DNA from 3 places in the Kitasatospora sp. NPDC101447 genome. Region 1 is predicted to be linked to each of the others. Evidence: riboswitches for the same ligand, from Rfam matches in the RefSeq annotation. Region 1 holds a riboswitch; each other region holds the start of a gene.

Region 1 (3,266 bases):
GGCCACCCGGTTCAGCGCGACCGAGGAGAAGCTCATGATCCGGGCGGACGGGCGGTCGTTCTCCCGGGCCGCGCCGATCTTGAACCGCTCCAGCATCCGCAGCAGCTCGGCCTCCACCAGGCCGCGGAAGCGCACCGGGTGCTTGGTCTCGATCGCGAGGTCCACCGGGCGGCCGCAGTCCACCACCAGCTCCAGCAGGCGCTCCAGCCGGAGCACGCCGCGCAGCTCGGGGTCGGTGCTGGGGCGGCCGGTCTTCCAGGCGCCGAAGTCGTACGCCTCCAGCTCGGCGAGCGTCATCGCCGAGACGGTGCCCCGGCCGTTGGACACCCGGCCGATCCGCCGGTCGTGCACGCAGACCAGGTGGCCGTCGGCCGTCACCCGGACGTCGCACTCCACCGCGTCGGCGCCCTCGTCGAGCGCGCGCCGGAAGGCGGCGAGGGTGTGTTCGGGCAGGGCGTGGGAGGAACCGCGGTGGGCGATCACCTGGACGGGCAGCGCGGTGCGCGCCGCCGCCGAGGACAGGTCTGGGCTGGTCACAGGGCCAACGATAGGCGGCGGAGGTGACGGGGAGGCGAAGACGGTCCCAACCTGTGGGGCCGTCTGCCGGCTGCCGGGGGTCGCCGGGCGTCCACGCGGGGGACGCCCGGCGCCCGCGCGAGGGGTGCCCGGCGCGTCGGGTGACGGCGCGCCGGGCCCCGGGGCGCGGGGTGTCAGCGCGCCGTGCGGCGGGAGAGCGGGGTGAGCGCCCAGGTGGCCAGGGCGGGCACCAGGAAGGCGAACAGCGAGGCGGAGGTCCACTCCTGCGGGGTGAAGTGCAGGGCGTCCTGGGCCGAGGTCCAGAAGTCCGTCCACCAGTCCGCCACCTTGGTCGGCGCGATGAACTGGTAGACCGCGAAGCCCAGCACCCACGGCAGCAGCATCGTCCAGCGGGCCGGCGCGTCCTCGGCGAGGTTCCAGCCGCGGCGCCCGGCGCCGAGGAAGAAGTCCACTGCCAGCACCGCCAGCAGCGGCACGAACACCGAGCCGATCAGGCCCAGGAAGTTGTAGTAGCTGTCGGTGAACTTGTCGATCTGCAGTGCCAGCACGGTGGTCAGCACGCCGATCCCGCCGCTCAGCACCCGGCGGTCCACCTTCGGCAGCAGGTTCTGCACCGACATCGCGGTCGAGTACACGTTGGCGAAGGACTGGTCGGTCTCGCGCAGCACCAGCACCAGCAGGAACAGCCAGCCGGCCCAGACGCCGAGGAAGGAGTCGAAGATCTTGTCCGGGTCGCCGCCGGACTGCAGCAGCGCCATCAGGCCGAGCACGTAGCACCAGACCTGGGCGATCGTGTACCCGGAGAAGCTGCCCCAGAACGCCGAGCGCGCGGTGCGCGAGTGCCGGGTGTAGTCGGCGGCCAGCGGGACGAAGGAGACCGACACCGCGATCATCGCGTCGGTCGCGCCGAGGAAGCCGTGCCAGTTGCCGGCGCCCGGGTCCGGCACGCCCTGACGCCCCAGCTGGACGGTGAAGTACACCATCGCCACGGCCACCGCGCCGGCCACGAAGCGGCGCAGCACCGCGATCGAGCCCAGCGGCCAGATCGTCAGCGCGGTGGTCACAGCCCCCGCGAGCAGCACGAACAGCCAGCGGTAGCCGGTGGTGTGGGCGACGGTCTGGGCGCCCGCCGAGATGGTGAGCAGCTCGAAGACGCCCCAGCCGATGCACTGGACGATGTTCAGCACCGTCGGCAGGTACGACAGCCGGGTGCCGAACAGCCCGCGCAGGTTCGCCATCGCGGGGGCGCCGGTCCGGGCGCCGATCAGCGCGGCCACGCCGAGCATCGCGGTGCCGACGGCCGTGCCGACCACGATCGCGGTCACCGCGGCGGCCAGCGACAGCTCGCTGCCGGGGGCACCGAGCACGGTGGCGGCGGTGGAGAAGCCGATCAGGCTGACGCCCAGGTTCATCCAGAGCGCGAAGTGGTCGCGGAACCGCAGCGTGCGCGGCGGTTCGGTGTCCAGGACCAGCGGCGCCTCGACGCGTTCGAGGCGCTCGGGGCGGTCCAGGACGGCGGTCGCGGCACCCGTGCCGGCCGCGGGGCCGGAGGAATCCGCGGGGGCGGGGAAATCCTCGGAGCCGGAGGCACCCGAAGAAGAGGATGGCGAAGCAGACGGCATGGCCGATACTCCCTACGCCGGCATTACCCGGACAGGTTCCGGCGGTCTGCGCCCCCTCGACCGTGCGCCTCGCTCGCGTGGCGTACGGTCGACATGCGCACTCTCAGCCTGGTCGGTCCAAGCTCCCGCGTGTCAGTTTGGAGCGACAGGCTAACCGGCAGGGGGGCGAACGCCCAAGGCCACGGCGTGCGCGGTCCGCATCGCGGGACGCCAGGCGGGGAGGGGAGCCCCCGGCCGTCGGCACCGGCTAAGGATTCTTATGAGTTCTTCAGAGGGGTCCTTACGGCAATCGAATCGACAATGCGAAAAACTATGGTCCTTGGTTCTGCCAGCTATGGAGGTCGTCCGTGAGCACCGAGCGCGAGGTTGGGCCCACCGGGCCGCAGGGGGAGCAGCCCGCCGGCCAGGGGGCGGCTGAGTCGGCTCCCGACGGCCCCGCTCAGGGCGGGCACAAGCCGACCATGGCCTTCCGCCGGGTCACCGAGCCGGAGGCGGCGGCCGACGCCGTCGACGCCGCTCCGGCGGACGCGGCCCACGCCGGTGCCGCTCCGGCGGAGGGCGGCCACAAGCCGACCATGGCGTTCAGCCGGGTGCCCGAGTCCGCGGCCGAGCCGACGGCGTCGGAGCCGGCCCCCGAGGCCGCCGCGCCGGAGGGCGGGCACAAGCCCACCGTGGCCTTCACCAAGGTCCCCGCGCCGCAGGCCCCGGCCGAGGCACCCGTCGCAGCTGCTGCACCCGTCGCGCCGGTCGCCGAGGAGCCCGCCGTCGACCCGGCCACCGGGTACATCGACGCGCCGCCGCCGGTCCTGCCGCCCGCGCCGGCCGCTCCCTCGGCCCCGGTGCTGCCGCCGGCCGCCAACCCGTACGCCACGCCGACCCACGGCGTCCCCGCCGCCGGCGCGCACGACCCGTACGCCGCCGCGTCCGCCCCCGGCACCCCGGCAGCGCCCGGTGCGCCCGCCGCACACGGCCACCACCCGTTCGGCGCCGGCCAGCCGCTCGGCGGCTGGGGCCCGACCCACGACGCCACCTCCGGCGGCGCGGGCTACCCCGGCGGCCCGTCCGGCCCGCTCGGTTACCCGGCCGACTACCCCGGTGGCCCGACCG
Region 2 (3,266 bases), on a different contig from region 1:
GCCGGGGCGCTCGCCTAGGGTCGTCCGCATGACCCGCAGCCTCACCGAAGAACGCAGCCTCACCGAGGAACTCTGGGCGGCCATCGAGCCGGTCTACGCCGAGATCCTGGCCCACCCCTTCCTCGCCGGCCTCACCGACGGCACCCTGCCGCGCGAGGCCTTCCGCCACTTCGTCGTCCAGGACTCGCACTACCTGCGCGACTACGCCCGCGCCCTCGCCGTCTGCGCCGCCAAGGCGCCCGGCGAGGAGGACGTCCGGGCCTTCGCCGACGACGCGGTCGGCGCACTGGCCGCCGAGCAGGGCATGCACGCGGAGTTCCTGACCGCCTTCGGCGGCACCGCCGAGCAGGCCGCCGCCGAACCCGTGCTGCCCACCACCCGGGCCTACACCAGCTATCTGCTGGCCACCGTCTACGGCGGCTCCTTCGCCGAGGCCGTCGGCGCGGTGCTGCCCTGCTACTGGATCTACGCCCGGGTCGGCGGGGCCCTGCTCGCCCAGGGCTCCCCCGACCCGCTCTACGCCAAGTGGATCGCGACCTACGGCGACGACGCGTTCCAGTCGGTGGTCCGCCGGGTGCTGGCGCTCACCGACCGGATCGGCGAGGAGCTCTCCGCGGCCGAACGCCGCAAGGTGGTCGAGCACTTCGTGACCACCTCACGCTACGAGTGGATGTTCTGGGACGCCGCCTGGCGCGGTGAGCGCTGGCCGGTCTGACCGGCGGCGGATCCTGCCGCGGATCCGGCGGCCCCCGCCGACCGCCCGCCCCTCCGCCCGCCGTTCCGACCGCCGTTCCGACCGGCGGCGGACCGGTTCCCGGCCGTTCGGCGGGGGCCTTCCAGGGGGTGTCCCCGTAGATCCCCGGGGGTGTTCCCCGGGGGTCGGGGTCGGGGTGATCTCGGGGTTCTCTCCGGGCCGTTGGGCCTCGTTCCGGCACTCCGGCCCCCGTACGATCGAAGTATCGAAAGCAAGCGGGATCCGGCACCGGACGGCGGCCGGCCCGAGGGGAGAAGAGGAACGGACATGGCTGAGCTCTGGAAGTCGCTGCCCTCCTGGGTGCGCAACATCGTCATCCCGGTGCTGGTCCTGGTGCTGGCCTGGAACATCGTCGCCTTCGTCTTCGGGGTGATCGGGACGCTGCTGGGCTTCGCGATCAAGCTGCTGGTGGTGGTCGGCATCGCGGCCGCCGTGGTGATCCTGGTGAAGAAGGCCGCCAAGAGCTGACCTCCCTCCCGAACGCCGCCCTGAGGCCCGGTCCCCGTCACGGGGAGCCGGGCCTCGGCCGTTCCCGGCCAATGGACCCGCTCTGGACCAGCGGCGATCGGCTCGCTACCGTGTTGGGCGTCATGTGCAGGCAACACCGCCTGCGACGCGGGAGCTCGGAGCACCGGGCTGAGAGGGCGCTGACCGGGACGTCGACGGACGGACCGACGGCTGCGTCGACCGCAGGAACCTGACCGGGTAATGCCGGCGTAGGGAGTAGAGGTCAGATGACCACGTTCGACGCACAGCCGCAGTCTGTCCGGAGCGCCCCCAGCAGCGAGCGCACCGGCTACCCGACCCCGGCCTGGAGCAAGGCCTACCGCGAGGGATCCCGCCCCGACCTGCGGGTCCCCTACCGCGAGGTGCGGCTCACCAACGGCAGGTCCGTCCCGCTGTACGACACCTCCGGCCCGTACACCGACCCGGCGTACGAGCCCGACGTGCGGCGCGGCCTGCCCGCGCTGCGCGACGCCTGGATCCGCCAGCGCGGCGACGTCGAGGAGTACGACGGCCGCGAGCCGCGCCCCGAGGACGACGGGATCAAGCACACCGCGCCGCGCGGCGGGAACCTGCGCAACCTGGACGCCGTCTTCCCCGGCCGCCCGCGCCGTCCGCTGCGCGGCCGCGGCGGTGCGGCCGTCACCCAACTCGCGTACGCCAAGCGGGGCGTGGTGACCCCGGAGATGGAGTTCGTGGCCCTCCGCGAGGGTCTGGCGCCCGAGTTCGTGCGCGACGAGGTGGCCCGCGGCCGGGCCGTCATCCCGGTCAACGTGAACCACCCCGAGGTGGAGCCGGCGATCATCGGCACCAACTTCCTGGTGAAGATCAACGCCAACATCGGCAACTCGGCCGTCACCTCCTCGATCGAGGAGGAGGTGGAGAAGATGACCTGGGCCACCCGCTGGGGCGCCGACACCGTCATGGACCTCTCCACCGGCCGCAACATCCACACCACCCGCGAGTGGATCCTGCGCAACTCCCCCGTGCCGATCGGCACCGTGCCGCTCTACCAGGCCCTGGAGAAGGTGGACGGCAAGGCCGAGGAGCTGAGCTGGGACGTCTACCGGGACACCGTCGTCGAGCAGTGCGAGCAGGGCGTCGACTACATGACCGTCCACGCCGGCGTGCTGCTGCGCTACGTCCCGCTGACCGCCCGCCGCAAGACCGGCATCGTCTCGCGCGGCGGCTCGATCATGGCCGCCTGGTGCCTGGCGCACCACCAGGAGAACTTCCTCTACACCAACTTCGAGGAACTCTGCGACATCCTCGCCGCCTACGACGTGACCTTCTCGCTCGGTGACGGCCTGCGCCCCGGCTCGATCGCGGACGCCAACGACGAGGCGCAGTTCGCCGAACTGCAGACCCTCGGCGAGCTCGGCCGGATCGCCCGCGAGCGCGACGTCCAGGTGATGATCGAGGGCCCGGGCCACGTCCCGATGCACAAGATCAAGGAGAACATGGATCTCCAGAAGGAGATCTGCGACGAGGCGCCGTTCTACACCCTCGGCCCGCTCACCACCGACGTCGCCCCCGGCTACGACCACATCACCTCGGGCATCGGCGCCGCGATGATCGCCTGGTGGGGCACCGCGATGCTCTGCTACGTCACGCCCAAGGAGCACCTGGGCCTGCCCAACCGGGACGACGTCAAGACCGGCGTGATCACCTACAAGATCGCCGCCCACGCCGCCGACCTCGCCAAGGGCCACCCCGGCGCCCAGGAATGGGACGACGCGCTCTCCGACGCCCGCTTCGAGTTCCGCTGGGAGGACCAGTTCAACCTGGCCCTCGACCCGGAGACCGCCCGCGACTTCCACGACGAGACGCTGCCCGCCGAACCCGCCAAGACGGCCCACTTCTGCTCCATGTGCGGCCCGAAGTTCTGTTCGATGAAGATCTCCCAGAAGATCCGCGACGAGCACGGCGACGGCGCCACGGCCGTGGCCTCCGGCTACGACGCCGAGGCGGTGGCCGGCATGCAGGCCATGTCCGAGGAGTTCAAGGC
Region 3 (3,266 bases), on a different contig from region 1:
ACTGCCACCTCGGCGGCCCGTCGCGCACCAGCCGCTACCCGGCGACCGCCGACTTCAGGGGCACCGCCGGGTCCGCCGCGCGGGCCGGGTCCAGCGCCGTGCCGCGCTCGATCAGCTTCCGCCCCTGGGTGAGGTCGCGCGGCCGGTCCACGGTCAGCAGCGCGCTCGGCACGCCGCCCCGCAGCCACAGCACCGCCCAGGAGTCGTCCTGCGGGCCGCCGCGCCACAGCACCTCGTCGCCCTCGGCGTGCCGGCCCGCGTACTGGACCATCCGCCCGAACTGCTCCGACCAGAAGTACGGCACCGGGTCGTACGGCGGTGCGTCCGCGCCGAGGACGGCGGCGGCCACCGCCTCGCCGGACTGCAGCGCGTGGTCCCAGTGCTGGACGGCCAACCGGGCCCCGGCCCGGGCCGAGGGGTAGCTGACGCAGTCGCCGGCCGCGAAGACCCCGGGCAGGCCGGTGCGCAGCCGTGCGTCCACCACGACGGCGCCGGAGCCGTCCAGCTCGACGCCGGAGCCGGCCAGCCACTCCGTCGCGGGCCGGGCCCCGATGCCGACCACCACCTCGTCGGCGGGCAGGTGCGAGCCGTCCGCCAGCAGCACCGCGCCGGGCTCGACGGCGGCCACGCCGACCCCGCAGCGCAGGTCGACGCCGGCCTCGGTGTACCAGGCGGCCATCGCCGAGCCGATCACGGTCGGCAGCGCGCCGGGCAGCGGCGCCGGGCCCGCCTCGACCACGGTCACCTCGCAGCCCGCCGCACGGGCCGCGGTGGACACCTCGGCGCCGATCCAGCCCGCGCCGACCAGCACCAGCCGCAGACCGGGGCGCAGCAGCGCGCGCAGCGCCAGCGCGTCGTCCAGGGTGTGCAGCAGGTGCGCCCGCTCGGCACCGGGCAGGGCCCGCGGGACGGCGCCGGTGGCGATCACCAGCGAGCCGTACGGGAGGTCGCCGCCGTCCGTGTGCAGCACGCCGGGGGTGAGGCCGGTGGCCCGGACGCCGGTGCGGACCTCGATGCCGAGGTGCGCGTAGTCGATGTCCAGGGCGGTGCTGTCGCTCTTGCCGAGCAGCACGTCCTTGGAGAGCGGCGGCCGGTCGTACGGCGCGTGCGGCTCCTCGCCGACCAGCGTGATCCGCCCCCGCCACCCGCCCTGCCGCAGCTTCAGGGCGCACTGCGCCCCGGCCAGCCCGGCTCCGACGACGACCACCTGATCCGTTCCGCTCAGCTCTGCCACGCCCGTCACTGTACTCAGCACCACGCGGCGGCCCGGGGGCCGTCCCACCCTTCGTACGGCCCTTCGGCCGCCCCCGGCCCCGGCGTTATGGTGGGGGCACCATCACGGGAGCCCGGCGAACCGGGCTGAGAGGCGGGCTGGCACGGCCTGCGACCGTCCGAACCTGATCCGGGTCATACCGGCGAAGGGAGAAGAGCAGCTTTGACACGCATGCCATCGGACGTCCGCGCCGACGTCCTGGTGATCGGCGGGGGCATCATCGGCCTCGCCGTCGCCTGGCGGGCGGCGCAGCGCGGGCTGCGGACCGTCGTGGTCGACCCCTCCCCCGGCGGCGGGGCGGGCCTGGTCGCGGCCGGGATGCTCGCCCCGGTCACCGAGCTCCAGTACGGCGAGGAGCCGTTGCTGCGGCTCGGCATGGCCTCCAACGAGCGGTACGCGGCCTTCGCCGCCGAGCTCACCGAGGCGAGCGGCGGCCAGGACACCGGCTACCGGCGCTGCGGCACGATCGCCGTGGCGCTGGACTCCGACGACCGCGAGGAGCTGCGCGAACTGCACGCCTTCCACCAGCGGCTCGGCCTGGACTCGACGTGGCTGACCGGCCGGGAGGCCCGCAGGCTGGAGCCGATGCTCGCCCCCGGTGTGCGCGGCGGCCTGCACGTCGCGGACGACCACCAGGTGGACGGCCGGCGGATGCTCGCCGCCCTGCTGCTGGCCGGGGAGCGGGCGGGCGTCGTCGTCCGGCCCGCCGCAGCGGTGGAGCTGCTGGTCGAGGGCGGCCGCGCGGTCGGCGCCCGGCTGAGCACCGACGAGACCGTGACCGCCGACCAGGTCGTCCTCGCCGCCGGCCCGCACAGCCACCGGCTGGCCGGTCTGCCCGAGGGCGTGCTGCCCGCGATCCGCCCGGTGAAGGGGCAGGTGCTGCGCCTGCGCGTCCCCGACGCCTTCCGGCCGTTCCTCTCCCGCAACGTCCGCGCCGTGGTGCGCGGCCGGCACGTCTACCTGGTGCCGCGGGAGAACGGCGAGCTGGTGATCGGGGCGACCACCGAGGAGCAGGGCTACGACACCACCGTCACCGCCGGAGGGGTGTACGAACTCCTGCGCGACGCGCACGAGTTGGTCCCGGGGATCACCGAACTCCCGCTGGCGGAGACCTCGGCCGGGCTGCGTCCCGGCTCGCCCGACAACGCACCGCTGCTCGGCCCGACCGCCCTTCCCGGGCTGATCGCCGCCACCGGCCACTACCGCAACGGCGTGCTGCTCACCCCGGTGACCGCCGACCTGCTCTCCGAGTACCTGGCCACCGGCGAACTCCCGGAGTCGGCAAGGCCGTTCACCCCCACCCGGTTCTCCCCCGACCGCTCCACCACGAAGGCCCAGGCATGACCGAGACCGCACCGACCGGATCCGCACCGGCCGAGACCGCACCCGCGACGACCGCGACCGCGACCGCACCCACCGAGCCCGCGCCGCGCGGATCCGCGCCCGCCGGGACGGCGCCGACCGGGATCGTCCTGACCGTCAACGGCACGCCCCGCGAGCTGCCCGCCACGACCACCCTCGCCGAGCTGGTGGCCACCGTGAGCCGGGCCAACACCGGCGTCGCCGCCGCCCTCAACGAGGCCGTGGTGCCCCGCAGTTCGTGGTCCGAGACGCCGCTGAGCGCGGGCGACCGGATCGAGATCCTCACCGCCGTGCAGGGAGGCTGAGATGGCCGACGACCTGCTCACCATCGCCGGGACGACCTTCTCCTCCCGGCTGATCATGGGCACCGGCGGCGCGCCGAGCCTGGAGGTCCTGGAGCGCGCGCTGCTCGCCTCCGGCACCGAGCTGACCACCGTCGCGATGCGCCGGGTCGACGCCTCCACCCAGGGCTCCGTCCTGGACGTGCTGACCCGCAACGGCATCCGCGTGCTGCCCAACACGGCCGGCTGCTTCACCGCCGGTGAGGCCGTGCTGACGGCCCGGCTGGCCCGCGAGGCGCTCGGCACCGACTGGGTGAAGCTGGAGGTGATCGCCGACGAGCGGACCCTCC

What was found. Region 1 has a riboswitch for thiamine pyrophosphate ahead of ACIRST_RS29245 (cytosine permease). Riboswitches for the same ligand answer to the same signal wherever they lie in the genome.
Region 2: linked by a shared signal. The riboswitch ahead of thiC (phosphomethylpyrimidine synthase ThiC) and the one ahead of ACIRST_RS29245 (cytosine permease) in region 1 are both predicted to bind thiamine pyrophosphate.
Region 3: linked by a shared signal. The riboswitch ahead of thiO (glycine oxidase ThiO) and the one ahead of ACIRST_RS29245 (cytosine permease) in region 1 are both predicted to bind thiamine pyrophosphate.

The regions. Positions count from the first base shown of each region.
Region 1 is NZ_JBIWNL010000025.1:114,057-117,322, forward strand. Features, by position in the region: gene ACIRST_RS29240 (glycerophosphodiester phosphodiesterase family protein) at 1-537, opposite strand, end outside; gene ACIRST_RS29245 (cytosine permease) at 711-2,159, opposite strand; TPP riboswitch at 2,152-2,298, opposite strand; gene ACIRST_RS29250 (S1C family serine protease) at 2,507-3,266, shown strand, end outside.
Region 2 is NZ_JBIWNL010000044.1:21,996-25,261, forward strand. Features, by position in the region: gene tenA (thiaminase II) at 29-715, shown strand; gene ACIRST_RS36935 (DUF5326 family protein) at 1,022-1,222, shown strand; TPP riboswitch at 1,360-1,494, shown strand; gene thiC (phosphomethylpyrimidine synthase ThiC) at 1,489-3,266, shown strand, end outside.
Region 3 is NZ_JBIWNL010000007.1:252,241-255,506, reverse strand. Features, by position in the region: gene ACIRST_RS13625 (FAD-dependent oxidoreductase) at 35-1,243, opposite strand; TPP riboswitch at 1,329-1,441, shown strand; gene thiO (glycine oxidase ThiO) at 1,445-2,617, shown strand; gene thiS (sulfur carrier protein ThiS) at 2,614-2,940, shown strand; gene ACIRST_RS13610 (thiazole synthase) at 2,942-3,266, shown strand, end outside.